DNA from 4 places in the Hahella sp. NBU794 genome. Region 1 is predicted to be linked to each of the others. Evidence: predicted binding sites of a transcription regulator. Region 1 holds the regulator's gene; each other region holds the start of a gene.
The links. Region 1 encodes LexA, which represses DNA repair genes until DNA is damaged. Its sites were predicted from a motif close to TACTGTNTANNTANACAGTA; they were not measured.
Positions count from the first base shown of each region.

Region 2: a site for LexA is predicted at 5,970-5,989, ahead of uvrD (DNA helicase II). Genes of this name have one in related genera too.
Region 3: a site for LexA is predicted at 2,501-2,520, ahead of recA (recombinase RecA). Genes of this name have one in related genera too.
Region 4: a site for LexA is predicted at 1,818-1,837, ahead of imuA (translesion DNA synthesis-associated protein ImuA). Genes of this name have one in related genera too.

Region 1 is NZ_CP192738.1:4,785,264-4,793,368, forward strand. It holds gene ACQYWX_RS20865 (hypothetical protein) at 1-294, opposite strand, end outside; gene ACQYWX_RS20870 (hypothetical protein) at 700-939, shown strand; gene ACQYWX_RS20875 (collagenase) at 995-2,845, opposite strand; gene ACQYWX_RS20880 (NAD(P)H-dependent oxidoreductase) at 3,013-3,594, opposite strand; gene lexA (transcriptional repressor LexA) at 3,849-4,451, shown strand; gene ACQYWX_RS20890 (hypothetical protein) at 4,497-4,742, opposite strand; gene ACQYWX_RS20895 (DUF6586 family protein) at 4,901-5,359, opposite strand; gene ACQYWX_RS20900 (DUF1329 domain-containing protein) at 5,912-7,120, shown strand; gene htpG (molecular chaperone HtpG) at 7,222-8,105, opposite strand, start outside.
Region 2 is NZ_CP192738.1:659,286-667,390, forward strand. It holds gene ACQYWX_RS02980 (HD domain-containing phosphohydrolase) at 1-449, opposite strand, end outside; gene ACQYWX_RS02985 (class I SAM-dependent methyltransferase) at 558-1,358, opposite strand; gene ACQYWX_RS02990 (PA3496 family putative envelope integrity protein) at 1,522-1,719, opposite strand; gene ACQYWX_RS02995 (MurR/RpiR family transcriptional regulator) at 1,899-2,756, opposite strand; gene ACQYWX_RS03000 (EAL domain-containing protein) at 2,901-5,816, opposite strand; gene uvrD (DNA helicase II) at 6,223-8,105, shown strand, end outside.
Region 3 is NZ_CP192738.1:1,506,222-1,514,326, reverse strand. It holds gene ACQYWX_RS06820 (SirB2 family protein) at 1-271, shown strand, start outside; gene ACQYWX_RS06815 (hypothetical protein) at 286-465, opposite strand; gene ACQYWX_RS06810 (fibronectin type III domain-containing protein) at 777-1,259, shown strand; gene recA (recombinase RecA) at 1,407-2,444, opposite strand; gene ACQYWX_RS06800 (CinA family protein) at 2,561-3,052, opposite strand; gene mutS (DNA mismatch repair protein MutS) at 3,196-5,778, shown strand; gene fdxA (ferredoxin FdxA) at 5,911-6,234, shown strand; gene ACQYWX_RS06785 (DUF4124 domain-containing protein) at 6,304-6,747, opposite strand; gene rnhB (ribonuclease HII) at 6,779-7,387, opposite strand; gene lpxB (lipid-A-disaccharide synthase) at 7,389-8,105, opposite strand, start outside.
Region 4 is NZ_CP192738.1:2,309,661-2,317,765, forward strand. It holds gene ACQYWX_RS10340 (Y-family DNA polymerase) at 1-1,073, opposite strand, end outside; gene imuA (translesion DNA synthesis-associated protein ImuA) at 1,095-1,787, opposite strand; gene ACQYWX_RS10350 (GNAT family N-acetyltransferase) at 1,960-2,448, shown strand; gene ACQYWX_RS10355 (insulinase family protein) at 2,500-5,394, opposite strand; gene ACQYWX_RS10360 (GNAT family N-acetyltransferase) at 5,669-6,514, shown strand; gene ACQYWX_RS10365 (extracellular solute-binding protein) at 6,541-7,590, opposite strand; gene potC (spermidine/putrescine ABC transporter permease PotC) at 7,587-8,105, opposite strand, start outside.

The DNA of each region.
Region 1 (8,105 bases):
TTCATCGTAGGAGCGATACGTCGGAAACTGCGTAAACCCCGTAATGCCCGGCTGGTACAGTCGATATTGCGCCGCAATGGGTTCAAACTGGGACTCTGCGTGCGCTGCCAGGATGGCGTCATGAAGCATGTTGGCAAGATGGTCGACCTGTTGCTGCAGCGCGGCCAACCTCCTGCCATTCTCCCTCTCCGCACGCTCCAGAGCATCGCCCTCACCTTTCAGGACCTTGAGTCCCACCGTCATTTCAACGTAGACAAAACCGACGATACTGAACCGGGAAACCATTCCACTCATGTCGCCCACGACTCCAACGTTGGATATACGCTTTGCTGAAAGTTGTTCACGAGAAACACCAAGTTAGACGATAACAATCCAGAGCAGGCGACGACATGGAATAGTTTCCGTCAGATCATCAATTCAATAAATTCATGCAACGCTGATAATCACTATAGCTATGATGGCTTCTCATCTAATTATGGGGATCTTTAACCAATCATCCTTTTACAGAGATCTATCGGTCCAATTACTAAGGTGACTCTCCTTGGACGCTTGGTCCGTCCTTGTTACGCCCCCCCCCCACATATGACCTAGGCCATACCCCCTCTTGCCCCGTCATAACAAGACAAATACCATTTCCTTCCAAAAATACAATTGCACTAGCCCTTAGGGCATCATTGAACACAGGTTTAAGGAGTAACAGTGAATCAGACGTCCCCTTCGCAGAAGGTCGTTAACGACTTATTCCGCATCGCGGAGTTGCTGCGTTATACCGAACAGATAACCCCTTACGGGTATGCTTGGCTGATGGAGTTCTGCGCAAATATAGAAGCCAAAGAGGATGAGCAACAATTTGACGCAGCCATCCCCTCAATTCAGTCAATGACCGATATCACCCCAGAGCCTTCTAAGACAGCTCAGTTATCCCGCCGAAACGGCTAACGAAATTTACGAGCACGGATTTATTAATCAATACGCCAGGGATTTGGCTTTTACTTTAAATGCCAGAGGCGGCCTGAAGCTCCTTTTTGATCGTCGTCATCCACTCTGCAAAATCCGCATCCAAGTATTTCGCCTCATCTTTCAACCAGTCCTGGTAATCCTCGTAGCGCCCTTGCCGGAACCACTTCACCAATTGTTCAACATCATCTGGACGTTGTTCGAACATATACCGCACCGCCCAATAACCCCAATGATAAATACGTGACTCATCGCTCTTGTAGTTGGAGTGTATGATATCCGAGAAACGCACCATTTCTGACAAAGCCGCTTCTTCTGCATCTGGATAATGATCCTGTAAGGCAATGTATTCGGCGACGCCTTCGGCCCACCAAACATTATCTTCAATGTACTCCGACTCCAAACCATACATGGTGAATCGCCCGTCCAGATAATGCACAAACTCATGATCCAGATTCAGTATCTGATGCGAGTCTGAGACCTCTTCTGACTGATAAGCCAGCACTCGCGCCTGGTTAGCTTCATCAAAAGGATCGCCCTCATAGAAAACGCCGCCAGCGGTCACTGCATCGGAATCAAACAATAGCCAGCCCAAGTCAACGAATGTGTCTGAATCTTTAAATATGACCATTTCCAGAGTGTCGTTCTGATCCTCAGCAACGGGCTCTCGTTCACTGTTCAGCATCTGGTGAAAGACATCTTCGCGCCGGGACAAAGCCTCACAGGCGGAGTCAAACTGCTCCTCCGTCATGGATTGAGCCCTTATTCTGACCGTCTCGCCACACATGCGCTCTCGGCGCAAAATAACAGTCTCGACGCGCTTTCTATAATCGCAAGCGTTGTAAAGCCTGCAGTTCGACTTATCGTAGTAATCCACTGAGCCGGCCAAAATGCTCCACACATTCGCGGTGTCACGACTCAGGTCATATCTGTTAATCAGGTTACGTATGAAGTGGCCTGTATCATCCCGTATCGTTTTATACTGCAGAAAGCGCCCGAGCTCTTTGACGGCATTCATCAATAGATACTCCCGGCTGCCTACCAACCACGAATCTTTATCAACAATGAAGCGATAAAGCGCGTTAGGAATCTGCGCATCATGAGAGGCGATGTCGACAAAGGCGTCATTGTCATGGCCTTTATAGTAGATATTGAAAAGCTCGTTTAACGCTAAATCATAACGCTCATTGGCGTCGGTCAGCGGGCCCAGTTTCTCTAACCAGGCGACGGACTCATTGACAACCACTCCCTGATTATCAGAAGTGTTTACCAGTTTAAAAGACAACTCCGTCAATCGCGCGCGATCTGCTCCAATGGCGCCTTGAAGAGCATTATTGGTAACTTGAACGACAACTACCGCAACCTGTTTCTGCAACGTCTTTCCATATAGCTTCTTCTTACGCGGGCGGTTTCTTTCCAGCACATATCCCGCATGCAGATATTGAATGAGGTTCGTCAGTTCATAGATATTATCTTCTTGAAAATAAGATGATTCTGAAGTGGCCGCTTGCGCCACGACTGACATGTTGGCTTCTGAGAATACATTGAGAAGAGCTTGTTCCTCCATGAAGACCAAGTCCCTCACACAATCATGATCCATTCCCCATATGGCCAGAACAAATTCGTCACCCGAGAGCCCCGAAAGTCCATCCAAATAGCAGTCAGGCTTACTCTCTTCCTCGTAGTAAGGCTCGTCCTCTTTTGCTCGACTGTATGCCGGCAGCGGCGGAGGCAGTTCTGATAACTTTTCCGGCTGCTCCGAGTTGTGTCGAAAATACTTAAAAAGCTCCCCACCGCCCTTTGACCATGTCATTGCGCTGACAGTGAGAATAAGAAAGACAACGCCAACCACAAAGGGGGCTCTAAACCATCTGTTCGCTGGCGTCATGACGATTCCTGAAGAGATTTACAACTGATATGAAAAGTACGCTGCGGATTATGAGCTTTACCGCACGGGCCATGAAGATATACCGATAGAAGTTATCGGTCTGTCTAAGAAAAGCATCAAATTGTATCAAAGCCGCCAAGCAGATAAGGCAATGACTAAACCAAAGGCTATATCGCTTTACCGCCGTACCTGCGCATTCTATCCAGCCAGTGTTTTCGGGACCGCGAATCAGAATCCTCCACCGCGCCAATCAGCGACGCCTGGACCGGCGAAACGCCACAAATACCCAAGATATTACGTTTTAGACTTTTTAAACTATGCGAACGATAAAACCAGCGATAGACAAACGCAGGCATCCCCATCGTTACGACAATACGCGCTCTGCGCCCTTTCAATAGCCTTTTGGGCCACTTATCGCCACCGCTTACAGCAAACCCCGGCCGTAGCGTCTGCTCCAGGAATGCTTTTAATATCGCAGGAAGATCTCCCATCCATAGCGGATAAACAATAAACAGACATTCGGCCCATTGGATTTCTTTTTGCGCAGCGATAATCGATTCCGGCGGCGGTTGTTCTTCAAACTCCTGCTTTGAACGCAACCAGGGAAAATTCATTGTCGCCACCGCCAGCCTACGCACGTCATGCCCCGCCGCCACCGCGCCGTCTGCATACGCGTCAGCCAAGGCATGACAATACCGGCCTCCCCGTGGATCAGGGTGCCCCTGAATAATCAAAATACGCGCCCCCATAGGCTGCTCCCTGAGAGACTAATCATCTATTTTATATTTTTCTCAATTAACCAAGGCGGGCATTTGTTGCTGATCAATATTCAACAGCTTTACTTGATAAGTGGTCCGTCATGAGAGTTTTCATCTTAATCCTCAGTCACTTAGACATTTTTTCTTTACTTGCCCAAACCATTACTGTATACATAAACAGACATGGATAAACATATAGTATACACAGAATTTTATCAGACCTTTTAGGGTCCCCGGAGGGTGGAGTGATTAAGCTAACCAAGCGCCAGGAGCAGGTTTTACAACTGATTCGCGAGCATATTGAGGAAACGGGTTATCCACCTACCCGGGCGGAGATTTCTAATCGTCTGGGGTTTCGCTCCGCTAACGCTGCGGAAGAGCACCTGAAAGCTCTGGCGAAGAAAGGCGCTATCGAGATGGTTCCCGGCGCCTCTCGCGGCATCAGGTTGCCAGCGACGGAAACGCAAAATCAGGGGATTCCAATTGTCGGTCAGGTTGCAGCGGGCTACCCCATTCTGGCCCAGGAAAATATTGAAGAATATTGCGAACTGCCTCCATCCTTCTTTACTCCTTCCGCCGATTATTTTCTTCGTGTCAAAGGCATGAGCATGAAGGACGTGGGAATACTCGACGGTGATTTACTGGCGGTGCATCGCACGACCGATATCCACAACGGGCAAATTGTGGTTGCGCGCATTGGCGATGAAGTGACTGTAAAGCGCTTTCAGCGTCAAAAAAACAAAGTGCTTTTATTGCCGGAAAACGAAGAGTTTGAGCCAATTGAAGTGAATCTGTCGCAACAACCGCTGGACATCGAAGGACTGGGCGTCGGCGTTATTCGCCGCTAACAGGGAACGAAGCGCCGACTGCCCTTGTATGGGCAGCCGGGGCCTTTAGTGTACGGTTTTCGGCTTTTCTTCCGCCTCAGACTGACGAATCGCCTCTTCCCGCATATCTCCTACCAATTTAATCGCCGCATTAATCATTGCATGCGCAACAGCTGCGTCATTTTCCGCCAGATATGCCTTGGCTTCCTGACCGAAGCTGATTTTCACCAAATGTTCGCTTCCGCCTCCCATGGGTTGCAAAGCGAAATCGCCATTCGGCAATTGAACAATTTCAAAGAAGCTTGATGCCATTTCCAAATCTCCTACTCGTAAGTTCTCACTGAAATGTTTTCCATCGTCCCAACACCCGGGAGCGAACAAATCAGAAAACTAGCCACAGGCGCCTCAATCATTTTCCTAAGCTGTTATCAGTCGAGGCCTGAGAGGGTTTCTTTCATTCAAGCTTACCTCTACCACTCAAAACTGTGCTCTCTCATCTCGTTGATGAACGCCTGCATGGACTCCAGTATCACCACTAACTCCATCACATATGGAGCTGACGTGGCGGCGATAATATTTTCATTTTGCGGCGTTTCATTTTTTCGGGGGCGAGATATGTCCCCAAATTGTTTTAGCAGTTGAGCCAGCCAGGAATCGGGTTGCTCCACCGCCAGCTTCATGCTGATTACTTCTGGCGATTCAACTTCCAACTCTCCTTCCAAGTCAGCGAGCGTCTCAATTTTAACTTTGATGCGACGCTGCTCCGCAAGCTCATTCAAGAAGCCGACATATGCCTGCTGCAGAAAACGCAAAGCCGCCCGTCCGGCGCATTGCTTTTCCGCCACCGTTGAGGATGCATCCCTCCACTGCAACTGCAGCTTGGCGAAAAACAGGTTTTCATTAACATAAGTCAGCCACTTATCGGACATACCTTAACTCATCAACAATTGCTCTTTGTTAGTGTATAGGTTTTTAACCATAAGTTCTTTAATAAAAAATTCCCCTCCGGACTATTTCCTGAGGCGCAATTCCGATTCGTTTAGACGCCTAGATTTCCTACCATTGCTGACTCCCTCGACTCAGGCTTCCGCAAAATGGCGACAAACTATCAGCAGCCCCTTTCTCATAGCTTAGCACCCGATCCTCAGGCTCGCCCCTTACACAAGTTAACGTTCAGCAGCAACCCGCCATAAACGCTAACAAAGGCGCTAGTGAGAAAACTAGAATAATATTTTAGACTGCTATAATTTTGTCCAGGGAGAGAAAGTAAGGGAACTGTCTGTTACTTCTAGAAAGAGAGTGAGAAAGACATGGCTTATAGCCGTAACGCAAGAAAAAATATAAATAACGCACTGGTATTACTCGTATTTTCACTAATCGCGCAAAACGCCACAGCTAAGGCGCCGCCGGATCAGGTGGCACGTTTGGACCGGGATCTCACGCCGCTTGGCGCCGAGAGGGCCGGTAGCGAAGGGGGGGAAGTGCCCTCTTGGGATGGAGGCATTAAGCAGCCGCCTGCGAATTATAATCCAGATAAATGGCATGCTGACCCCTTCGATGCGGACGTTCCACGCTTCATCATTAACGCCGGCAATGCACAGGATTATTCAGACAAACTGACCGAAGGCCACAAGGCTCTGCTGCAGAAGTATCCAAGCGATTACATTCTGAAAGTGTATCCCAGCCGCCGCAGCGCGTCTTACCCTGACCACGTCTACGCCGCTCTGAAACAAAACGCCGCCAAGGCGGAACTAATGCCTCGTGGAACAGGCGTTAAAGGATCGCTGATCACCAGTCCATTTCCGATCCCCAATCAAGGGGTGGAGATTATCTGGAACCATATCCTGCGCTACCGGGGCGAAGAGGCTTCATTTCGTTCTTCGTTCGCCGCCACACTTCCAGACGGTTCTTACACGCCGGTGACAACCGACTATGAGTATTTCTTTGTGTATGCTCAGCAGCACAATCGCCCGGAAGACATCGATAACAAAATCTTCTATCTCAAGACGGAGGTCGTCGCTCCCGCCAAGCTCGCAGGAACCATGAACCTGGTGCATGAGACGCTGGATCAGATTCGCTCTCCCAGACAGTCCTGGCGCTATCAGGCCGGTGAACGTCGCCTGCGACGCTCCCCTAACCTGGCTTACGACGCCGAGGCTCCAAATAGCGAAGGGCTGCGCACTACCGACCAGATTGATATGTACAACGGGGCGCCGGACCAATATGAATGGACGTTGATCGCCAAGAAAGTCATGTATGTGCCTTACAACGCTTACCAGTTGCACTCCAGCAACCTGCGCATGAACGATATCGTGCGTCCCGGCCACATCAATCAGGAGCATGCGCGCTACGAAGCGCATCGGGTGTGGGTGGTGGAAGGCATCCTGCGCGAAGGGCTGGGTCACATCTATCACAAGCGCCGCATGTACTTTGATGAGGACTCCTGGCAACTGCTGGTTGCGGAGGATTATGACGATAAAGGTGAACTGTGGCGCGTATCGGAAGCTCACTTGGTGAATTACTACGAGGTGAAAGCTCCCTGGACCACACTGGAGGTTATTTACGACCTGAAGTCAGGGCGTTATTTCGTCGACGGTTTGGATAACGAAGAAAGGCCTCGCGACTTTGCGCCCGGACTGAGAGACAGCGACTTCTCGACTTCCGCGGTACGCCGCGCCGCCAGACGCTAATGGTTATCCATTAGACACCTTTAGCCCATCTTTCTCCCACTAAAAAAGGCCGCTGTTTAAGCGGCCTTTCTCTTACTGCAACTTAGACAGCTAAACGAGGCTTAGCCCGCGTTAGAAAGCTCAAGCAGCAGTTTATTCAGACGGCTTACGTAACCAGCAGGATCTTTCAGGTTTTCTCCGCCAGCCAGTCGCGCCTGATCAAACAATACCCAAGTCAGATCTTCGAAACGCGCGCCCTGCTCTTCACCCAGTTTTTTCACCAGGGGATGCTCAGGGTTGATCTCGAAGGTCGGCTTGTTCTCAGGCAACGCCTGACCTGCCGCTTCCATGATGCGACGCATCTGCACTCCCATATCATAAGCGCCAACCACCAGACAGGCGGGAGAGTCGGTCAAGCGGTGAGTCACGCGCACTTCTTCCACGTGATCTTTCAACACTTCCTTCAAGCGGTTCAGCAAAGGCTCCGCCTCTTTGGAAACCTCTTCCTGCTTCTGTTTCTCTTCTTTGTCTTCCACTTCGCCCAGGTCCAATTCGCCTTTGGCGATATCCTGGAAGTGCTTGCCGTCGAACTCGTTGAGATGGCTCATCAGCCACTCGTCAATGCGGTCATGCATCACGAGCACTTCAATGCCCTTCTTGCGGAAAATCTCCAGATGCGGGCTCTTCACGCCAGCGCTGTAGGATTCGGCAGTGATGTAGTAAATCTTATCCTGCCCCTGCTTCATGCGGCTGACATAGTCTTCCAAAGACTGAGTTTGCTTGTCGTCGTCCTGATGTGTGCTGGAGAAGCGCATCAACTTGGCGATTTTCTCGCGGTTAGCGAAGTCTTCAGCCGGACCTTCTTTCAATACACGGCCAAACTCATCCCAGAAAGTCTGGTATTTTTCCGCATCGTCAGCAGCCAGTTTGGATAGCATGTCCAACACGCGCTTGGTCAGCGCGGAGCGCATGCTTTCTACCGCCTTATCATTCTGCAGAATTTCCC
Region 2 (8,105 bases), 2.8 Mb from region 1:
TCCAGACCTTCGTTGATGACGGCGATTACGTTTCCAGGGGAGGCGTTACGCACTTTGGCGATGACTTTAAGCAGGGACTCCTGTAGATCTCCGTCTGCAGTGTGGTCGCTCGCCAACTGCCCAACCAGGGTTTCGACATAGCCAATGATGCTCATAAAGAAAACGCCGAACATAGGCTGATAAGGCAGCTCTCCTTTGCGCATGTCGGAAACGATTTCCTCCAGCTCGTGGATAACGTCCACCATGGCGTCCAGAAAGACCATTCTGCAGTTGCCTTTGAGGGAGTGCATGCTGCGGAACAGCTCGTTGATCAAATCAGGATTAACCTGATGCTCCAGGGTTTGAATCGTGTGTTCGATCTCTTCGACGTTTTCCTGAAAGCAGGCGACAAACTCGTCAATCAGGTCTTTTTCCAACTCAACAAACTGTGGGCAGGTAATTGGCTTCATGACATATCGGGCTCCTGTTGAATACGGACATCCCCTTGTGCGACTACGCCGCGATGTGGAGGCGATTGTTTTTAGTATAGACGCTGGCTGTACTTATCGAGCGGATGCTCAATCAAACTCAAGTAACGCCAGCTTTTCGCCAAACAGGTAACGATGCCAGGGAGACCAGGCGAGCAAGCTTAACGCTCCCCAGCGTTCCCAGTGGTAGTCGAGAATGCACCATTCCTGTTTGACTTTGATGTGGGAGTTCCAACTTTCCAGGCGACGGATATTATGCAGTGTCCATTGAAAGGCCGCGTTCATCCACCCAATGGCCTCATGTAAATGAGCTTGCCCCAGGGCTCCATGAGGCAGCATCTCGAAAAGCATGCGAGCGTGAGGGATACGTTCGGCAAGGTAATTGAAAAACTGTTTGATGCGTTGTTCTGTGAAGTACATCAGCACGCCTTCCGCCAAAATCAGGCAATTGTCAGACTCACCGGCGGCATGCTCCAGCCAGGATACGTCGAACAGTGACTGCTCCAGCATGTGGTAACGATCAGAATCGCTGAAAAACAGGCGACGAGCGGCGATGACGTTGGGGAGGTCGAGGTCGAACCATTGAATCAAACCGTTGTCCACGCGCAGGTAGCGGCTGTCGAAGCCGGCCCCAAGATTAATGATGACCGCATGAGGGTGGGTGTTGATGAAATCCGTCACCAGTTTGTCAATGAGATCTGTGCGGATGGCGATGGCTAACTGTGACAGCCAGGCGTTGCTGAAGCGTTTGAAGTCATAATTGAGGCGCTGGTACATTTCCAGAGCCTTGTCGTCGTGAATGATGGCGTCGGGGCGCAAAGTTTCCATCGCCCTGGCCCAAAGAGGCAGGAGTGCGGTTTCTGAAATATCCCGCAATTGCAGCGTTTCCATCGTCATGCTCCCTGGATGTCCCCATGTCTGCTTCAGCCGCTCACCGGCATCAACAAGTCTGGTTTATTTTGACGAAATATCCAGCGGCCGCTTGGTTAAGCGGAGGACGCGCGTGCGTCCGGGAGGAAGTGGGAACGCACGCGAAGAACGCTATGAAATGCGTTTATTTAGAAAGATAGTAATCTTCGGTAGCCTCACGCAACCGCTTGTTTTCCAGATAGTCTTCTATCGCCCTGCGGGCTTGAAGACGTCGCTTTGAGGCTTGCTTTTCTTTGCTTTTCCTCTCTTGAGTTTCGGACTCGTAAAAAACGTCAAGAATTGTACTGGCGACGGAATCGGAAGGTTGATTCATATTTTGCATGGCTTTCCCCTTAGCCTAGTGACGATTCACTGTAGTTGTTATTTTTTACACTGGAATGACAACCGGCTTACTGCTTGATAACGCGTGTTATCAATCCGTTCCTGCGTTGGTGCGATGCCTTGTCCAGCCGACTGAGGAGCGTCGGTCTTATGCTGTATATTATTTCACCGATAATACAATTAATTAGGTGAGAGCCGCAACGAGCTTAGATTCTTTTTAGCCTGGTTGAGTTTTTGCGCATGACGCTTATCAAGTTTTTGAAACAGATTGGTGGCGATGGTATCCAGAACCATTAAATGGGCAAGGCGTGAAGCCAAAGGAGTGAAGGCGTCAGTATCTTCGTCCACTGCGACGCCGATATTTAGATTGGCGATATTAGCCAACGCCGACTGAGGCGGACTGATGGCGACAACCCTTGCGCCGGAGGCTCGCGCACGCATGCAGGACTGGATCAGGTTGTTAGTGCGTCCGCTGTGAGAGATGGCGACGATAACGTCGTTTTCCTCCACCAGACCGGCGATCAGCATTTGCATATCTGGATCGGGGCAGGCCTGGGAGTTCAACTTTAAGCGAAAGAACTTTTGTTGCGCATCCGCCGCCACGGCTGCGGATGCGCCATAGCCGAAAAAGTATAAGCGGGAGGATTCGGAAATCCAGGCGCATACCTGCTCAATCCGCTCCCAGGCCAGCTGATTGAAGACCTGCTGTAATGACGACTGCACGTCGCTGAATATCTTGGCGCCAGTCTGCTGCAGACTACCTCCAGAGTTTATTGGAAACGGCGTTTGCCTTTGTATACTTGCAAGTTGCTGGGCGAGGCTCACTTTCAGGCTTTGGAAGCTGTCAAAACTGATGGTGCGACAGAAGCGCACTATAGTCGGCTCGCTGACGCCGGCCTCTGTCGCCAGATCAACGATGCGCATGTGAATGACATCGTTGGGGTTGCGCAGCACACATTCCGCCACTTTCTGTTCGCTCTTGCGCAGCGAATCCCGGTTTTGTCGAAGCCAATTCAATATATCGTGGGGGCGTCCCATCCAACTACCTTGGAGTGTCTATAAGCCCTGTGGGATCGGTAGGCAGGGTAAGCCCGTGAATCCGCTTTCGGGGCGGGATTGAAGAACTGCTTTAAGAATAGACAAAAGTGAAGCAGGATTACACTGACCAAAAGTCGCTAGATGTTATTGAATGACCTGCGTTGGGTTTTGCAGTGCGGGAGAATCGATGCGTTGCTCTCGCAACAGGCTCGCCATCTCTTCGGCCCCCAGCGGCTCGGCGATGAGGTATCCCTGCACAGTATGACATCCGCTTTCTCGCAAGAACTCCAAATGCCCTTCGTGCTCCACGCCTTCAGCGATGACTTCAAGATTCAGGCTTTTACCCAGCATGATGACTGCGCGGGTGATGGCGGCGTCGTCGGCGTTTTGGTGTGCGTCTTTGATGAACATGCGGTCTATTTTCAAAGCGTTTAGCGGAAAGCGCTTGAGGTAAGAGAGAGATGAATAGCCTGTCCCGAAATCGTCCACAGTGATGCGCACGCCCATCTCTCTCAGACGGGAGAGCATAAACTGGGTGCGGCCCATGTTTTCCATCAGCGTGCTTTCCGTCAGCTCCAGATCCAGCAGATGCGGGGGAAGATCTGTTTCCTGCAGGACTTTGCGCACCAGTTGCGGTAAGTTGCTCTGACGTAACTGATGTGCGGAAAGATTGACGGATACCTGTATATTATCCAGCCCCTCCCGGCTCCAGGCGGCGGCCTGAGCGCAGGCGGCGCCGAGCATTTGTTCTCCCAGCTCGGTGATCAGACCGCTTTCCTCCGCCATGGGCACGAAGTCGCTGGGACCGATCAGTCCCCTCTGAGGGTGCCGCCAGCGCGCCAGCGCCTCCACTCCGGTAATGCGACCGCTATCCAGCGATAACTTGGGCTGGAAGAAGACTTCCATCTGTTGATTTTGTATCGCTCGGCGTAATTCAGTCTCTACTTCCAGGCGCATGCGCGACATGCTGCGCAACATGCGGCTGTAAAACTCATAGGTGTTACCGCCGAGGTATTTGGCCTGCCGCACCGCCATATTGGCTTGCTGCATCAGGGTTTGGATTTCCCAGCCGTTGTCTGGGGCTTGAGTGACGCCTATTGAGGTTGAAACGTAAAACTCATGTCCGTCAATATTGAACGGCGCTTTCAGTTCGTCCAGCAGTTGTTCACAGAAACGGCTCATCTGGGAGCGGCTTTTCGCAGGGGTGAGAATTGCAAACTCATCGCTGCCGAGGCGCGCCAAAGTATGGGCGTGGGATGCGGTTTGTGAGATGCGTGTAGCAACCTGCTTTAACAGCTCATCTCCTCGGTCCTGCCCCAGGCTTTCGTTCACCTGTCGAAAGCGGTCGACATTCAGCAGCAGCATATTAATGCTGAGTCCTTGCTCTCGCACTTTGCGGAGAATTTTATCCAGTCGCTCGCGGAACAGCATGCGATTCGCCAGCCCGGTCAATTCATCATAGTTCAGCAGATAGTGGAGCTTCTCGTCCGCCTGTTTACGCTCAGTCAGGTCGGAAAACAGGCCTGCGTAATGGGTGGTGGCGCCTTCTGTATTGATGATCGAAGTAACCTGCAGCCACTGACAATAGAATTCGCCGGACTTGCGCTTTTCATATAACTCGCCTTGCCAACGGCCTCGCAAAGAGAGCTCGTCGCGAATTCGGCTGAACACTTGTCGCTTGTTGGGCGCCTGGCTGAAATCCTCAAGACTGCTACCGATCACTTCTTCTGTTTCATACCCTGTGATCTGGCTGAAGGCATTGTTGACGGTGAGGAAGCGGAACTCCGTATCCAACGCGAAGACACCCTGGGGAGTATGGTCAAACACAGACTTGGCGAGAAGCAGCTGCTCATCGCGGCTTTTCTCTTTGCTGATATCTCTGCGTGACCCGATCATGCGCGTAATGCGGCCAAGCTTGTCGAAGCTGACTGGTTTGCCGCAATCCTCAACCCAGATCCAGGCGTCTTTGGCGGTGATGACGCGGTACTGCACTCGATAAGTGTTACTCAAACCTTTCAGGCACAGCATCATTTCTTTTCTAATGCGTGGGCGATCGTCAGGGTGTATCAGTCCATGCATGCGCTCGACGAAAGCGGTCGCCGACATTTCACGAGGACCAAAGGCGTCGTGAAAGAATGATTGATAAAGGGAGTTTCTCGGAATATCCCAATCCCACAAGGCCAACCCGGTGGCTTCAATGGCTTGCGATAAACGGGTCTGGCTTTTCATCAGCGCATCGCTGATATTTTTCCGTAGTTTGATTTGCTGACTTAGAATACGGTTGGCTTCGGACAATTCGTGGGTGCGCTCGCAGATTGCGCCTTCCAGCTCCTTTTGCGTTTCCCGCAACTCCTGTTCAATCTCTTCTCGGTAGGTTATTTCATGGGCGAGCTGCTGATTAAGCTGTTCTGACGCGGAGCGGGCGTTATCCAGGTAGGCGATCAAGCCTTGCATCTGCAGATTCTGATTAAGGTAGCGACTGGAGGCGAGATACCATAGCGCGGCGAGCGGATAGAGAAAGACGCTGAGAATGGCGGCGTTGGTCAGTAACTCTTGAGGGAGGGGCTGTCTGCCGATTAGCAGCACTGCAAGCCACAGAAGAGGCATCGCGCTGAGAACAATAAACGGGGTGCGCCAGACGCCAAGGAAAAAGGATAGAAGACCCGCGCCGACAAACTGGGCGATAGTGGCGCTGTCCAGCCAGGAAGCGGGGAGATCCATGATGACGTATGCGGTTATCGGCCCCAACACCGTGGCGATTGTGGCGCTGAGTAATACATAAAGCCTGCTGAGGTTGGCGACGTTGCAAGGTAGGTTGGCGCTCTCATTCTGTAATTGCGCCTGAGCCTGTGAACCGAAGGCGACGAGCAAAACTGCACAGAAAACTCCCAGCGCAGCGAGGCCGATCAGAGGCTCTATGGCCTGATGGGGAAAGGCGGTGGCGACAAACCCCATGGTGATTAAAAAAAGCAATGCGGCGGCGTGGCGACTGCGACGCCCCAGCTTTATGAGTTGCTCCCGACGCACCATGAGAGGTTTAGGGCGCGCCATGGTCGACATCAGCTTTAAACTGCTTGCTTGAATATCGTTTGTCCCGGGGTGCATGTTAGTATAATTGTCCGATTTCACTGGAATCCCGCCGCACAAACAAACCCGTCATATCTGCTTTTGACGGTTGGCGAACCTGGAAAGCAGCGATGCAATGTTGTAATAGGCTGTAAAATTATCCAGTATTAATCGCCGCAAATATGCAAAGCGGCGACTCCGGTTTAGCGGTTCAGTGTGCTTACTGTATGTAACATTTTGTTATTTTTTGTTCGTTGTCCCATTTAACCCGATAGTGAACTCGCGCACAAGCACTTCGAATAAAATCGGAGATTGGTCTGCGGTTAATTTTCCTGACATGTCATACGCGGAAAGCCGTTAACAACAAAGCCCTTCAAACAAAGAGAGGTAAGTCTCAGCAATGGACGTAACGGCGGTATTGGACCCGCTTAACGATGCTCAACGTGAGGCGGTGACCGCCAGCGCCCGCAACCTGCTGGTTCTGGCAGGCGCCGGTAGCGGCAAAACCCGCGTTCTTGTGCACCGCATGGCATGGTTAATTCAAGTCGAGCGTATTGGCGCTCACGCAATAATGGCGGTGACGTTCACCAATAAGGCGGCGCGGGAAATGCGCGAGCGGGTGGAGTCGCTGTTGCATATTCCTACTCGCGGCATGTGGCTTGGCACCTTTCACAGTCTGGCGCATCGACTGCTGCGCGCCCACTGGCGGGAAGCCGGACTGCCGGAAAATTTTCAGGTCATAGACTCCGATGACCAGCAGCGCATGCTGAAGCGAGTGATTCGCGAGCTGGGACTGGATGAGTCCAAGTGGCCTGCGCGCCAGGCGCAATATTTTATCAACAGCCAGAAAGACGAAGGGCTGCGACCGGAAAACATTGAGCCGGGTAGCGACGCCTGGCGGCAGACCATGAACAAGATATACCAGCGTTACGACGAATATTGTCGGCAAAGCGGACTGGTGGATTTTGGCGAGTTACTGCTGCGCTCTCATGAAATCTGGCTGCAAAAGCCTGATCTGCTACAGCACTATCAGCAGCGCTTCCAACATATTCTGGTTGATGAGTTTCAGGATACCAACACCATTCAATATGCATGGCTGCGCGTGTTGGCGGGGGACCGCGTCCCTATGACCGTGGTTGGAGACGATGACCAGTCCATTTACGGCTGGCGTGGCGCCAAGATTGAGAATATCCAGCGTTTCCAGAATGACTTCGGCGAAGCGGCGCTGGTGCGTCTGGAACAAAACTACCGCTCGACACAGACCATTTTGCGGGCCGCCAACCACGTCATTGCCCACAATCCGAGTCGCCTTGGTAAGCAGCTCTGGACGGATCAGGGCGAAGGCGAGGCGATTGATGTGTACGCCGCGTTTAACGAGCAGGATGAAGCCAACTATATCGTCGAGTCCGTGCAGTCCTGGGTGAATCAGGGGCGTTCCCGTTCGGAAGTGGCGCTGCTGTATCGTTCCAACGTGCAGTCGCGGGTATTGGAAGAAGCGCTGATTCGCCACAGCGTGCCTTATCGGATTTATGGCGGTTTGCGCTTCTATGATCGCTTGGAAGTCAAAAACGCTGTGGCGTATTTGCGTCTGGCTCATTTCGCTCATGATGACGCGGCCTTTGAGCGGGTGGTCAATGTTCCGCCTCGGGGCGTTGGCGCCAAGTCATTGGAGACATTGCGCGACGCGGCTCGCGAGCGCCGAGGGTCGTTGTGGCAAACCACGGTGGCGGCGGTTGGCGCAGGCCTGATCAAAGGCAAGGCGGGGACCGGCCTGAAGCACTTTATTGAAATAGTCGAAACCCTGCGTGAGTATGCCAAAGAGAACAGCTTGCAGGATCTGACCAAGCATATGCTGGATGTCAGCGGCATACTGGAGCATCACTCCAATGAAAAGGGCGACAAGGCGGAAGCGCGCAAGGAAAACCTGCTGGAGCTGGTGAATGCGGTTGCTGAGTACGAAACGCTCGACAATGAATCGCCGCTGGCGGAGTTCCTGACTCAGGCGGCTCTGGATGCTGGCGAGCGGCAGGCGGATGCGGATCAGGATGCAGTGCAACTTATGACGCTGCACTCCGCTAAAGGTTTGGAGTTTCCTTTGGTGTTCCTGACAGGCATGGAGGAAGAACTGTTTCCTCACTCAATGGCGCTGGAAGAGGCGGGTCGCTTGGAAGAAGAGCGTCGATTGTGCTACGTCGGCATCACGCGCGCCATGGAAAAGCTGGTGCTTACTTTCGCGGAAAGCCGCCGCTTGTACGGTCAGGATAAATACCACTCTATCTCTCG
Region 3 (8,105 bases), 3.3 Mb from region 1:
GTTAGCCAAGATTCTTCCTCACATTATCGACACAGTGCTACTCCTGAGCGCCATAGGACTCACACTCAAGCTCCAGCAATACCCTTTCTATAATGGATGGCTCACCGCAAAAGTGGTGGGGTTAATCATTTATATTGCGTTAGGCGTGTTCGCGCTCAAGAGAGGCAAGACAAAAGGGACTCGCATCCTGTTCGGACTTGGCGCTTATATGGCGTTCGCCTATGTCGTCATGGCCGCACTGACTAAAAGCAGCTGGCCATTACCGTTTTAAAACCTTCCGCCAAATTAGTATTGCGTGCCGCTTTTATCCTCGGGTTCTAGGTCACCCGGCTTAGGTGGCGTCACGTAATAACGCTTCTGGTCAAGCTCTTTGACTTCAGGATCGCTCACAGGGTTTCGTTTCCGACTATTAACCACCCAAATCACGACCGCGACCACGATAGCTAGCAATACGACCCACTTCATATTCGTTCTCCCTCTCCACAACAGCTCAAGTTATATTTTCGATTCTACAATCACTGTCGCCAATTGCAGACAATCTAACTATTTGAAATTTATAACAATAATTTCAAATACCGGCGTTCTGGTAAGAAAAAGGCAACCCTTTTCACAATAGTCCAAATCCAGAAAGAGATAAACAAAAAGCATAACTCTTTGTTTTTTAAGCAAATTACCAACATCCCGTCATTATTGGCACGAATCCTGACTAAGAGCGCGGGGCGTTATCTGTTTATAACGTCAACTTATAACTCTAACTCTACTAATAGGGGAATGATTTGAATCAAGTTAACTTTGAGGTCAAAGCCCTTTCATACTTAAAAAGTATTTTTCACCGCGCCAAATCAAATTGTAGATCCATCACCGCTATTTTTAGCTTCACTCTGGCAAGCGCTGTCTTAACCGGGTGTGGCGGTGGTGGAGGATCTGGAAGCGACTCTTCCAGTATCGACGGGAATACTCCCCAAATCGCCGCAGCGAAGCAATCAACGAACTACGCCCGTAGTGCGTTTATCATCTGGGAACCACCTTATACTCGTGAAGACGGCAGCGAAATCGAGCTATATGAATTAGAAGGCTACCGCGTGTACCACCAGCATGAATCAGACAACGACTGGAAATACGTCGAAGTTGGGGACCAGCAATTTGAGTATGCGTTTTCCAATCTGGAAAAAGGCGTTCACTATTTCGCTGTCACGGTTCTGGATATAAACGGGATGGAAAGCGAACCTTCCAAGATTATGACCAAGAAGATCCTTTAACGCCGATCAACAACTCATCCGACCAAGGACAATACTCGATACGGAAAAATAGAGAGAAGGAATATGGACAAGGAAACGCAATAAGGGCGGCTAAAAGGCCGCCCTTATATTTTGTATTGAGCAAATACGCTCTAGGAAGATCTGGCCTTATTCAGCCTCAACTGGAGCGACGGGCGCTTCTTTCTCTTTGGATGGCATCTTCGGCATCAATTTATCTCTAATCGCAGTTTCGATTTCTATCGCAATCTCAGGGTGCTCTTCCAGATATCTTGAGGAGTTCGCTTTACCTTGACCGATCTTGTCGCCTTTGTAGCTATACCATGCGCCAGACTTATCAACAAAGCCTTCCTTCACGCCCAGATCGATAATCTCTCCGGTGCGGTAAATTCCGCGCCCGTACATGATCTGGAAATCCGCCTGTCTAAAAGGAGGAGACACTTTGTTTTTCACCACTTTCACGCGAGTCTCGTTACCAACGACTTCTTCTCCTTCTTTGACAGAGCCGACGCGGCGAATATCAAGACGGACGGAAGCATAGAACTTAAGCGCGTTACCGCCAGTAGTGGTTTCTGGCGATCCGAACATTACACCGATTTTCATACGAATCTGGTTAATGAAGATCATCAAGCAATTCGCTTGCTTAACGCTGCCGGTCAACTTTCTCAGCGCCTGAGACATCAAACGGGCTTGCAGACCAACATGGGAGTCTCCCATTTCGCCTTCGATCTCCGCTTTCGGCGTTAGTGCAGCAACGGAGTCAATAATGATGACGTCAACCGCGCCGGAGCGTACCAGCATATCGGCGATTTCCAGAGCCTGCTCGCCCGTATCGGGCTGAGAAACCAGCAATTGATCGATATTAACGCCAAGCTTCTCTGCGTAAATAGGGTCCAGCGCATGCTCAGCATCAACGAACGCACAGGTCTTGCCCTGACGCTGCGCTTCTGCGATCACCTGCAAAGTCAAAGTGGTTTTACCGGAGCTCTCAGGTCCATAGATCTCGACAATACGTCCGTATGGCAAGCCGCCTATGCCGAGTGCGATATCCAGTCCAAGCGAGCCAGTAGAAACGGAAGGAATAATTTCTCTCGGCTGCTCGCCCATCCGCATAACTGCGCCTTTACCAAACTGACGCTCAATTTGTGATAAAGCGGCCGTCAACGCCTTCTTACGATTGTCATCCATTCTTAAACACCCTTTATTTCATTTAACCGGTACGAGTTGTTATTCCAACCCAGAATTACTGTATAAATTGACAGCATTATTCCACAAGCCGACGGACAAAGTCACGCTTAAATTTTCTACAAATTGCTTTCCAGCATCGCTATCGCCCCCCGCAATCCCTCAGCAACGGACTGCACGCGCACCTGTTCCCTGTCTCCAGAAAAATGAAAGCTCCGCGCCACAACCAAGTCCCGAAATCTCCATGCAACCCAGACCAGCCCAACGGGCTTTTCTGCGGTTCCGCCTCCAGGGCCCGCTATTCCGCTCACAGCGATAGCAAGCTGCGCTTGCGCGAGCTGCAAGGCGCCAAGCGTCATCTCTTTCACAACCTCTTCGCTGACTGCGCCATATCGCATCAGGGCCTCCGACGACACTTGTAAGCGCGACTGCTTGGCGTCATTGGAGTATGTGACCACGCCTTCCTCAAACCAATTCGAACTACCCGCAACGGAGGTAATCGCATAGGCGATTCCACCGCCGGTACAAGATTCCGCTGTCGTCACCTTCAGGCCCCTCTCACGCAGGATTACGCCTAAACGCGCCGCCAGGCTCTTGATCTCATCGTTCATTCCGTCACCATCAACCCCAATTTAAATACAGGAAGGGCGCGCATTACGCTCAGGGACAATGATCGGCCTCCTTTATTAAGGCCATGGCTTTCCCTTACAATCCCGCCTTCATTCATAAAATTACACAATCCTTTTGTTCTGTCATGTCCGCTATTGAATCCGCAATCAAACCCCAACACACGCCAATGATGCAACAGTATCTTGGCATCAAGGCGAAACATCCTCATCAGCTCGTATTCTATAGAATGGGCGACTTCTATGAGCTGTTCTACGAAGACGCCCGCCGCGCCGCGGAGCTGCTGGATATCACCTTGACTCAGAGAGGCCAGTCCGGCGGACAGCCCATTCCCATGGCGGGCGTTCCCTTCCATGCCGCAGAGGGATATATCGGCCGCTTGGTTCGTCTTGGCGAATCCGTCGTCATCTGCGAGCAGGTTGGCGACCCGGCCACCAGCAAAGGGCCGGTAGAACGCAAGGTCGTCAGAGTCGTCACGCCGGGCACGCTCAGCGATGAAGCCTTTCTAGAAGAGAAGTCGGACAACTTACTGTTAGCAATAAGCGCTTATAAAGATTTATTCGGCCTGGCGACGCTGGATATCGCCGGCGGACGCTTTTTGATCCAGGAAGTGCGTGGAGCCGAAGCGTTAGCCAGTGAACTGCAACGCCTGCGACCCGCTGAGATTCTGGTCAGCGAACAGTTCCCTTTTCTGACGCTATTGGAAAACTACACAGGCGTGCAAAAGCAGCCGCCCTGGTACTTTGAACAGGAAACGGCCCAGCGCCTGCTATGCCAGCAATTTCGCACTAAAGACCTGGCTGGATTCGATTGCGAAGGCATGAGCGTCGCCATAGAAGCCGCCGGCTGCCTGTTTCAGTATGCCCAAGAGACGCAGCGCTCTCAGCTTCCCCATATTCGCACAATGATTCGGGAGCGCCGCGAAGACTCCATCATTCTTGACGCCGCCAGCCGCAGAAACCTTGAAATTGACGTTAATCTGGCGGGAGATTCCCGGCACACGCTGGCATGGGTCATGGACAAGTCCGCCACCGCTATGGGCAGCCGCATGTTGCGCCGTTGGCTGAATCGTCCATTGCGCAGCCAGGAAGAAGTGCGCCAGCGTCAAAACGCAATTAAAGAGCTGCTGGAAGGCTATCAGTTCGAAGCATTACACGAAACGCTCAAACAGATTGGCGATAGCGAACGCATTCTGTCTCGGGTCGCGTTACGCTCAGCGCGCCCCCGCGATCTCGCACGCTTGAGGGATACTCTGACGCTCCTGCCTGATTTGCAAAAGCAGATGGAGGAGCTAAGTGACGCTCACCTGCATCGTCTGGCCAAACAAATCAGTGAATTTCCAGACATCGCCGACCTTCTCACCCGCGCCATAGAAGAAAACCCTCCTGTCGTCATTCGCGATGGCGGTGTGCTTCGCCAGGGTTTCGATGAAGAGCTGGACGAATTGCGCGGAATCAGTGAAAACGCAGGTGACTATCTGCTGGAAATTGAGAAACGCGAAAAAGAACGCACGCAGTTATCCTCTTTAAAAGTGGGCTATAACCGCGTTCACGGTTACTTCATCGAGCTGAGTCGCACACAATCCGACCAGGCGCCCGCAGATTACATTCGACGCCAGACACTGAAAAACGCTGAACGCTTTATTACTCCCGAGCTGAAAACTTTTGAAGATAAAGCGCTTAGCGCCAAGAGCCGCGCATTGAGCCGGGAAAAGATGCTTTATGACCAAATTCTGGAAACCATCGCAGAACAGCTCGCTCCCCTTCAGGACAGCGCTCGCGCCCTATCAGAACTGGATGTGCTGTCCAACTTTACGGAAAGAGCGCTAACACTGAATTTGGTCTGCCCAGAGCTGACAGATGAGCACATGCTGCATATCGAAGGCGGTCGTCATCCAGTTGTTGAGCAAGTCAGTCAGGAGCCGTTCGTCCCCAACGATCTGGATCTGCAGGACAAACATCGCATGCTGATCATTACCGGCCCTAACATGGGCGGTAAGTCCACCTACATGCGCCAGACTGCCTGTATTGTCATCCTGGCTTACTGCGGCAGCTTTGTACCCGCAGCTCAAGTTATCATCGGCCCGATAGATCGCGTATTCACCCGTATGGGGTCCTCCGACGACATCGCTGGCGGGCGCTCCACGTTTATGGTGGAGATGACTGAAACCGCCAACATCCTGCACTACGCAACCCGCCAGAGTCTGGTCTTGATGGATGAAGTCGGCCGCGGCACCAGCACCTTTGACGGACTTTCGTTGGCCTGGGCCTGCGCAGAGCACTTAGCTCAGGAAATTCAGGCCTTTACCCTGTTCGCCACACACTACTTTGAACTGACTGCGCTACCCAAGACACACACAAATGTCGCCAACGTGCACCTGACCGCCACGGAGCACAATGACAGCATTGTCTTCCTGCATACCGTACACGAAGGCCCAGCGAGCAAGAGCTACGGAATACAGGTGGCGCAACTGGCGGGGGTGCCGTCGCAGGTTATCAACCAAGCGCAAAAGCAATTGAAACAGCTGGAAAGCGGCGGGTCCAAGCCCGCATTGACGGCTCCTGCGCCATCGCTTCAGGACGATTTGTTCGCTCGAATCGAGCCTAGCGAGGTGGAGACCCGCCTGCAAAAACTCGACGTGGATTCTCTTTCTCCGCGAGATGCATTAAATATGCTGTATGAGCTGAAATCGATAAGTAAGAACACCTGAAAACTCAGGTATCCCGGGCGTTGCAAGAGCGCCTCGGGTTGCTTGCGCCGAAAGGGTTTTCTACAATACTAAATCGCGCGGCCCAACGGTCACTGAGCAATCGCGCAGAGTTTCATAATAAGGGATCAGACCATGACTTTTGTTGTTACCGAAAATTGCATCAAGTGCAAATACACCGATTGCGTCGAAGTGTGCCCAGTGGACTGCTTCTACGAGGGTCCTAACTTCCTCGTCATCGATCCAGACGAATGCATCGACTGCGCGTTGTGTGAGCCAGAGTGCCCGGCCGAAGCCATTTTTTCCGAGGATGAATTGCCGGAAGATCAAAAGGAATTTATCGCGCTGAATGAAGAGCTGTGCCGCGTCTGGCCGAATATCACGGAGAAAAAAGACGCGCCTGCTGATGCGGATGACTGGAAAGGCGTTAAGGGCAAACTTAAAGATCTGGCGCGCTGATACAAATTAGCGTCCAGCTTCAGACATAAAAAAAGAGGGCTTCAAGCCCTCTTTTCTTTTTAACGAATGCTACGGCGCACACTTTTCCTGATATAACGCCTGCAACTTACTGCGCCGCTGAGCAATTTCTTCGTCAGAGACATACTCAGGCGTGCCGTCATCTTTAATGCGCGCAAAGGCGTATCCCTGGTCAATCTGATTGATATCCTTTCTAAGCTCCGCACAGTAATTATCTAATTTGGCTTTTTGAGCCGCGCGCTCTTTTTCATGAGCGACCCGCGCGGCTTCCTCCACTTTATACTGCTCATAGATACGCTGGTAACGCTGTCCGACCTGCTCCGCATCACGCTTTTGCGCATCCGAAACATTGGGCTGAACTTTGATGACTTTGGCGTCCTTATGCTGGCGCGTATCGCTGAAATGTACTTCGCCATGCTCATCGACCCATTTATAGATTTCCGCCTGCGCAGACGCGCCAAAGCAGAATAGCAGCGCAACGGCTATGCCGCTCATGGGAGGATTTCTAACGATGTGCCTAGCCACTTTAGTCACCTTGCAATAACTGCTGTACCGGCTTATAGCTGCGCCGATGTATTTCCGTCACCCCCAGCTCCTTCAACGCGGATAAATGCTGAGCCGTTGGATAACCTTTATGCCCCGCCAGCCCGTACCCAGGGAAAATTGCGTCTAATCTATCCAGTTCTTCGTCACGCTCTACTTTAGCTAGTATAGAAGCCGCCGCAATGGCCGCCACTTTGCTATCGCCTTTAACAATCGCTTCCGCTGGCATCTCCAACTTGGGGATTTTGTTACCGTCTATCAGAGCCAAATCCGGCGTAACCTGCAAGCCTGCTACGGCGCGCTGCATCGCCAGCAACGAAGCCTGCAAGATATTAATTTGATCAATCTCTTCGACAGTAGCCCACCCCGTCGCCCACGCCAGCGCTTTTTCTCTAATTTCCTGTGACAACGCAACCCGCTGACGATGACTTAGTTTTTTAGAGTCATTCAGGCCTTCAATAGGCTTTTCTGGATTTAATATAACCGCCGCCGCCACGACAGGGCCAGCCAAAGGCCCCCTGCCAACCTCGTCGACGCCAGCTACAAGCTCGTCAGTTTCCTGATCGAACAGACCAATCTGCGAATTACTCATGTTATTGTCCTTCTTTGGCGCCTTGAGCCTCGGCACGCCCTTTTTCAATTAACTCTGCAATGGCCCGCGCCGCGACCACACTAGCGTTTTGCCGTATGAGCTTGTGCAATCCTTCAAACTCGCCTTCAAGACTTCTTCGCCGCTCCACGTCCAGCTCTTTTAGTAACGCGCCTCCCAGCTTGGAAGGCGTAGCGTCGTGTTGAATCAGCTCAGGGACCAAAGCTCTATCCGCCAGCAGGTTCGGTAAAGAGATATACTTTGCTTTCAATAAGCGCCGCATAATCCAGTAGCTGAGCGTCGCAAGCTTATAGGCCACTACCATCGGGCGCTTCACCAACATCGCTTCAAGCGTCGCTGTTCCTGAGGCCAGCAGTATAGCGTCCGCAGCCATCATGCATTCACGTGAATGCTGATCAATCAGAGTAACAGGTAGTCGGCCGCCATGAGATTGCAGCTGTTGCTCTATTTGCACTCTTCGCGCTTGATTGGCGGCGGGAATCAGAAATCGAACATCAGGGCGTCGTTGATGCAGCCAAGCAATGGTTTCAATAAAAGTGGGCCCCAAGCGAGAGACCTCACCGCCTCTGGAGCCGGGCAACACAGCGACAACTTCACCCGACGCATCAATACCAAGTTCATGGCGCATTGCCACTTTATCGGGATGAAGCGGAATAATTTCCGCCAAAGGATGCCCAACAAATTTTACCGGCACATTATG
Region 4 (8,105 bases), 2.5 Mb from region 1:
AGTCGATTGAGCAAGCGTGTTTTTTCAGCAGCAATATTTTCGTTGAAATGAGCGAATAAATACTCTGACTGTTGGGGCGCTTCTTCAAAGTTGGAGGCGAAAAGCTCAACCATTACAACCGGGGCGGACAGCTCTATTCTCTCCAGGCTCTTATTCAGGATGTATAACCAGGAGTCGGGCCGGTTATCTCCCTGTGCGAGTCTGATGCTCTCTAGGGTCGGCGGTTGATGACGATGAATAAGGCGTACTTCCAAGGACTGACTAATCAGGCAGCGCTCCTGTAAAAAAAGGCAGAACTCTTTAATGGCTTTGGCTAAGTAGAAGAGCAAAGGCTGTAGGCTTTCAAATTCCTGCTCCAGGTCTAGCCGCTTTTTGAAACGGCTTGGAGGAGTAAAAGGCGAAGGCCGCCAAGGTTTGCGGCCAAGCGCGTGGTCAAGATACAAAGCAAGGTCTGCATCGATTCGATACGCAAGATCGCAGCTTGGAAGTTTGGCGATATCATAAATAGTTTTTAGACCCACCTTGCGCAGCTTATATTCAGTACGACTCTCCAGCTTCAGGCGATCTAATTTCAGGAGCTTGAGCGCCCGCCAAAAACTCTCGGCGTTTACATCTTTTTCTAGGTTTGAGCGAGCAAGGAGGCGGGCGGCTTTGGGGTGAGGCGCTGTTGCGTTCAACGTGGTAACGCCAAGGGCTGAAAACGCCTGCTGAATGTCCTGGCGCAATTGTGAAGGGCGTGTATACAGGCGTTTCATTGAGGCGACTTCCAAATACAAACCGTTAGGCTCGTCCAGGCTGACCCAAGAGGAAAAGCGGTTAGCAATTTGCGCTGCTCGATGTATTGCTTGCGTTTGCTTGTGGGGCTTTATGTGGAGAACCTGTAAGGTGGGGCATAGGCAGAATGCTGTGTTTAATAGCATCCCAGTATCCACGCCTGAGTCCGAGGCGCTCGCGTTTGCGTCAACAATGACAGAACCATTTTCCTGAATCAGAGCAATGGGAGTGGTTTCTCTGAAATCTGGACTCCACGTTTCTGCATACAGGTGTGGAAAGTAAAGATATAACCATCGCATAAGATCATACCGCCTTTGAACTTACCTGGTTCTTTCCCTACGAGCGTCACTTTCGGCTTCCGTGTGAAATGAGGAGCGCCTAAAAAGAGAGAGCGGATGTAGCGAGTCTATGGCCACTTTGGATGTCGCCCACCCTCTACGCTGTTTTAGGATCTCCACGCATAAGACTCCTTGAGAGAGCATATTTAAACGAACTCTCAATGAGCTGGGCGAGTTGGCGTACTGTCTATCCTGAAACAAGAAGCACGGCTTTTGCTGTTGAGCGGCAATAATCTGTAGTCGACGCACGTGCTCTGGTCGCATGCTCCCAGGCCATGCCAGTACCGCGGCGGACGATGAGCTTTTCAGACTTTCTTCTATCGACCAGAGCAAATCCCTGCGAGATTGAGGTTGCGTTATCAGGTTGTTGTAGAGACTTAAACCGCCATTAATTAATGCAGGCGCATATAGTGGATACGGCGGCGCTACCCACAGTATCCACTGTTCTTGATGGCTTAATGGAGCCAAAGCCGGAAACAAAAGGCTGACCTCTCCCATACCTGGTGATCTATATCCTATTTCTGTCACGCCATCCGCTGGCCATCCACCGTCGGCCAATGCTTGGTTCAAAGATGGAAAGCCAGTATCCAATCCTTTTATTGGGGCTGAAGAGAAATGTCTTCCTCGCCATATCTGGCCTCGATTAATTGCTTGTTCTAGCCCTGATTTGTTCATTGTCTGAGTAGAATTAAGTTTAAACAAAAACACTGTATATAAAAACAGTATTTTTGTCAAAATGGAGATTACTTACTCTTTTTTAGGCCATGGATATTCAGTTATGCTTCCAAACGGCCCCGCTTAAATAAGCGGTTACAGGAAAAGCGAAACATGTGACAACGAGGCATTCATGGAAATAAGAGAGGCGTTAGAACAGGACTTTGAGCAGATTTGGCGGATATTTCACTCTGTGGCTGTCGCGGGAGAAACCTATGCTTACGCCCCTGACACAAGTAAAGAGGAAGCCTACGAATTATGGTTGCGGCAGCCACAGAAAACCTATGTCGCAGTTGAAGGCGATACAGTCCTGGGAACCTATTACCTGAAACAAAATCAATTGGGGTTGGGCTCCCATGTCAGCAATTGTGGCTACATGGTGGCGGAAGCCGCCCGTGGCAAAGGTGTGGCGGCGTCCCTGTGCGAACACTCGCAGGCCATGGCGAAAAAGTATGGGTACAAAGCCATGCAATTCAATTTTGTGGTATCCACTAACGAAGTCGCGGTTAATCTGTGGCGCAAGTTGGGCTATGACATCGCCGGCCGCCTTCCCAAAGCCTTCCGTCACTCAAAGCTTGGACTGGTGGATGCGTTGGTTATGTATAAGTGGCTGGGGGACTAAGACTTGGTGGAGGCTAGCCCATAGGTGGCGTCACCTATGGGCAGTTTTAAATTACTGCCTGCTAAGCATTATCTCAGCACTTTCGAGCTGTGGTGACTCCAAGACCCATTTTGGGTTTTTGTCATGGAACTTTTCTAATGAGCCTAATAAGGTATCTGATATTTTGGATTTCCATTTGGAACCAATAGCGTGAGATTTTCCTTCAATAAGTACGGACAATACCCGCTTATTTTTGCTTACAAAACTGTTTCTATACCACTCGATGAAGCTATCTTTAGAGATCGACTTTATTGCATCCGCCATACGTGCTTCGCTGTCAAAATGGAGGCTTCCATTCGCAATTTCTCTCCAGTATAAAGAAGACTTCTCTTGTGTTTTTTTCGGGGCGTTAAGCTCTGCCGTTAAAGAGTTTTTAAACACGTCAAAGTCGTTATCCTGCATACTTGTCAACCGCCCCTGGAAGTATTCCAAAAAGCTTAGTGTTTCTTGCTCTAATCTATCCGGCGCGGAAACAGGCGACTGCATGATGAAATTCATGCCAGGAATATTCAAATAATTACTAATAGTTGCGTGCACTACATAGCCAAGCTGTTTTTCTGTGCGTAACTCTTTGAAGAAAGAGTCAGATAACATTTTTTCCAGAAGACCAAAGTTTGCTTGCTCACTATAACTTGCAGAGTTGCCTTGGACATATATCATAGAGACAGAGTCAGTGAACTCTGACTCCTCAATAACATGCGTGATTCCTAATGGTAGACGAGTAATATACTCTCTTACTTTAGCGGAGTTGGTTTCGCTGATAATTGTATCTGAAATCATTTTGCTCCATTTTTCAGCCTGTGGTTTCTCAATGTTTCCATAGGAAAAAGTGGTTACATGTAGATTGTCTCTAAAGTCGCCCAAGAGATTAATCATTCTGGGATAAGATGCTTCGCGCATACCTGAAGCGAGCTCAGCTAAGCCATAGCTAGGTAAGTGAATAATTTCATCTGTAAAAAAATTGGCCATAACCAATGGATGTGTCCGCTCTTTATATTTTTTTAAGTGATACATCCAGCCATAGCGATATTCTTCGTAATGGCGTTCTTTCTCACGAAAATCCTTGATTTCATTAAGTACATTCGTAAGTAAGAGTTCTATGCTTTCGGGATAGCCTTGAAACTGCAGTTCAAAGCCGTTTTTAACCCTGCTAATATTCAGACTGGTGTTAATTTCTTCAGCAATGGATAGCTGCTCTTTAAGTTTGTCTTGCAATAGACTCCAAAATAATTGGGATAACGCTGAAGAGCGTCGGTCTTGATCCATCTCGGGTGATCGCAGTAATACGTAATAATAGGCAAGTGGGCTGCCGACCTCAGTGTTTTTTCCATGCCATGCATTAATATTGGGGTGAGAGCTGAGCCTATGAGGCTCGTCATCTGAGCCACTTATAACTTCTATCTCGCCCTTCGGCAAAAATTGGTTGGCGGAAGGAAGAAGAAATCCATAATCGCCTTTAGGCTTATAATGCTTTTGATCAGAAACCGAAAGCTTATTAGCGGAATAGGCCGTATGAAACCATTTTGTTTCACCAGATACTATAAAATTAGGGTGTGCGATAACAGCTATCATGTTGTCTGGGCGTATAGCGTCTAGTAACTTCTGATAAAGCTGTGGTTTAAACTCTTCCGACACGTAGCCTTTGGCTAATGCATAATTCGGCCCATAGCGACGTAAATTACTCGCGGTTTCTGTGATGTTTAGCGACTCAAAGAAACACTTTTGCAGGCCTTTATGTTTCAGAAACTCTTTATATCTCCATTCATCCAGTGGTTCTTTTTTTAATAAATCAGCATAGGCCATTAAGCGTCGGATGACATCCCAGTACTGCTCGCCTCCTTGATAGTATAAATCGATGTATATCTCTATCCTTGATGCATCAGGGTCGCTTGTATTGAACTGAACTGATAAACCACTGGCATAATCATTATCGCGTAAGCTGCTGGACAGTGTGTTGGGAACCTGTTGCTCCAGTAGGTAGCTTATAAACTCTTCTGGCGCTGACTTAAACTCACTTCGAATATTTTCGATTGGAAAATATAGGATCATATATCTTTCGTCGTCATTGAGCTTGGCTTTAACAATTGAAGGAACTTTCTCCAAGCTCAATGCTTTCGGGGGCGACGGTGGCGTTGCTGAAGGTCGTACAGGTAGGTGGCTAAATCTGTCTTTCAACAATGCTTCAAGTAGCTCATTGGATTGCGGAGCGCTTACAACAAGCACCATCTTGTCTGCGCTATAGTGAGCTTCCCACCAAGCTCTAACACGCTGCGCCAGCTCTGCATCGCTAAATGCGGCAAAAGATTTTCGGTTGCCCATACCGAAACGAGTGATCGGATGACGATCTGCGAAGGACTCAGCGGCGACCTCGCTTAATCGCCAGTAGTACATGTCTTTTCTATACCGATATTCCGCTTGGATTGCCTTTCTCTCCCTGCCTACATATTTAGTATCAAGGGTAGGGGCGGCCATAGCGTCGGAAAAAAGGTCCAGGGCTTTCTCTAAGTGCTCTGGATCAACATCAAAGTGGTAGTTTGTAGCCTCATAGTCCGTAGTGGCGTTTATTGACCCCCCATGCTGAGCGAGAAAAGACTGTAAACTGTCAACAGCTGGATAATTTTTTGATCCAAGAAAAAGCATGTGCTCTAGAAAATGAGCCATGCCAAGAATGTCCTCTGGATCTTGTTGAGTTCCTACGCCAACTTCCAGCGAGAAACGTGCTTTATTTAGAGAAGGGTCAGATATGGTTAGTACCCTTAGGCCATTATCAAGCTGTCTATGAGAATAAGTTTTTGGAAACTTGCACTCTTTAGGAAGCAAAGGGTTAATTTTTTCAGCGTAAGCGCTAGCAGAGAGAACTAAAGCGCAGGATAAGTAAATGAAGTGTGTAATACAGCGAAAAAACACTAAAAACTCCAATGATCAGACTAATCTGGTTGGGGGAATTACTATTTATCAGGGGGTATGGGGCGACTGCATTGATGGGAATGCTACGACAGGGACGATTCCGTTCGATGAAGCTCCAACATACTACTGGTTAACAAGCGCGCTATTTTATAAGTTTTTTCCTGAAAGATTAACTAAATTTTAGAAAACAAGTGACGGGCATATTAACTTCAGCCTGTTGGGCAGGCATTACCAACGTCCAGTAATGTGAGTAGACGTAATAAAGGAGCACCCCATGCCAAGCCTGGGATTACAGACTGATTTGATGTTCAGCCGGTATTCCGGTGTGGTTGAGGATGTGGGTCGGTATGTTGTGATTACCACGCCGAGCAATCCGAATTATTACTTTGGCAATTATCTGCTGTTGAAGACGCCGCCGCAGGCGGGGCAGTGGACTGATTTGGAGTTGGATTTTGCGCGTTATGTTGGCGCGCCGCCGCGGATTAAGCATTTTGCGTTTCAGTGGCGCGTCAGCGGTGAAGAGGACGGGGCTGATATGAGCGGTTTTATGCAGCGGGGTTATGAGTACATGGAATGTGCGGTCCTCACAGCGAAGCAATCAGAGTTGTTAAGGCCGCAGAAAGTTAACGTTGATGTTGATGTGCGGACGCTGCAGTCGGAGGAAGATTGGCGCGTCTGGTATGAGCTTGAGCTGCAGGAGCGGGATGTCGATCAGCCGAAGGAGGAGTATGTCGCCTTCCTTCAAGGCGTTCGGGATATGTACCGCAGCATGATCGTTGCGGGAAGAGGAGATTGGTTCGGCGCGTTTCAACAGGGAGAGTTGGTGGGCAGTGTTGGTCTCTTTTTTGATGAGCGTATTGGCCGGTTTCAGAATGTGCTGACCAAGTCCTCCCATCGAAGCAGGGGGATATGCCACACACTGGTGCACGCCGTCGCCAAAGCGGGTTTTGATCGGGCGGATATATTGGTCATGGTGGCGGATGAAAACTATCACGCTGCGCGAATTTATGAATCCTTGGGATTTCAGCCCAGAGAACGGCAGGCGAGTCTGTGTCGTCGTAATGAGGGTGGGAGTCAGTCGAACGGGGAGAGTGGTGAGAAAACAAGCAGGCCGGGATAACTCTCCGGCCTGCTTGTGTACTGAAATCAGTTGCCGGTTTTCAGCTTCTGCCAGTAATCGTTATAAAGCTCCATGGCTTCGCCTACGTCCTGCTGGAAGTCGCCTTTCTGGATGACTTCGGCGGGTGGGAAGATGGTTTGATTGTTACGCAGCTTTTCGTCCAGCAGGCTCAGCGCTGATTTGTTGGGAGTGGCGTAGCCGATAAACTCCACGCAACGCTTGGCGACTTCCGGTTGCAGCATGAAGTCGATGAACTTGAGCGCATTTTCCTTATGCTCAGCGCCAGCGGGAATGGCGAAGCTGTCCACCCAGAATGCCGCGCCTTCTTTGGGATAAATATACTGGATATCCGGGTTTTCCTGTTGCGCCTGAATCACTTCTCCGTTCCAGATCATACCCAGGTTGACGTCGCCGGCCATATAAGGCTCACGGGGCGCGTCTGAGTTATAAACCAACACGTTAGGCATCAGTGTTTTCAGCAGCTCATACGCCTGCTTGATTTCTGCAGGATCAGTGGAGTTGCCGGAGTGGCCGTTAATTTTCAACGCCATGTGGAACACTTCGCGAACATCGTCCGTCAGCAGCAGGCTGCCTTTCCATTTGGGGTCCCACAGATCTTTCCAGGAGGTAATGCTTTTGGGATCGATCGCTTCCGCATTAATGCCAATGCCCGTGCTGCCCCAAGTGTAGGGGATACTGTATTGGTTGTCCGGATCGTAGGGTTTGTTCAGCAGGTTCGGGTCCAGGTGCTTGAAGTTGGAAAGCTTGGACTTATCGATTGGCGCCAACAGACCTTCTTTGCGCATTTTCGAGATGTAGTAGCCAGAAGGCACGACAACGTCATAGCCTTTGCCCTTTTGTAGTTGGACTTTGGCGTACATGACCTCGTTGCTTTCGTAAGTGGCGTACTCCACTTCAATGCCGGTCTTGGCGGTGAACTCGTCCAGCACGCCTTCAGGTATGTATTCCGTCCAGTTGTACACGACCACTTTTTCCGCCGCCCGGGCTGTGCCGATAGCGGCGAACAGGAAGCCTGCCGCGAAGAGGAAGCCAGTTACAAAGGAGGTTTTTTTCATGCTTCGGTTTTCCTTTTCATAAGTAGCGTCACCACCGTGACAAGAGTTAAAGAAATAAACAGCAATACTGTGGCCAACACATTCACTTCAGGCGAAATGCCCACCTTCACCATTGAGAACACCCGAATGGGCAGAATCTCAAAACCGGGTCCGGTCACGAATGAGCTGATAATGACATCGTCCAGAGACAGTGTGAAACTCAGCAGCCAGCCGGAAATAACGGCGGGCAGGATAATCGGTAAAATGATCAGGCGAAAGATGCGGCTTTCACTGGCGCCTAAATCCTGCGCCGCTTCCAGTAAATTATCGTCAAACCCTTTCAATTGTGCGTAAACGGTAATCACGACGAAAGGCAGGCAGAACGTGATATGGGCGATCAACAGGGACCAGAATCCCAGCTGAATTCCCAGTGCGATAAAAATAACCAGGAAGGTTATCGCCAGGACGATATCCGGAGACATCATTACCACGAACAACAAGCTGCCGGCGGTTTTCTTGAGGGGAAACTTATAGCG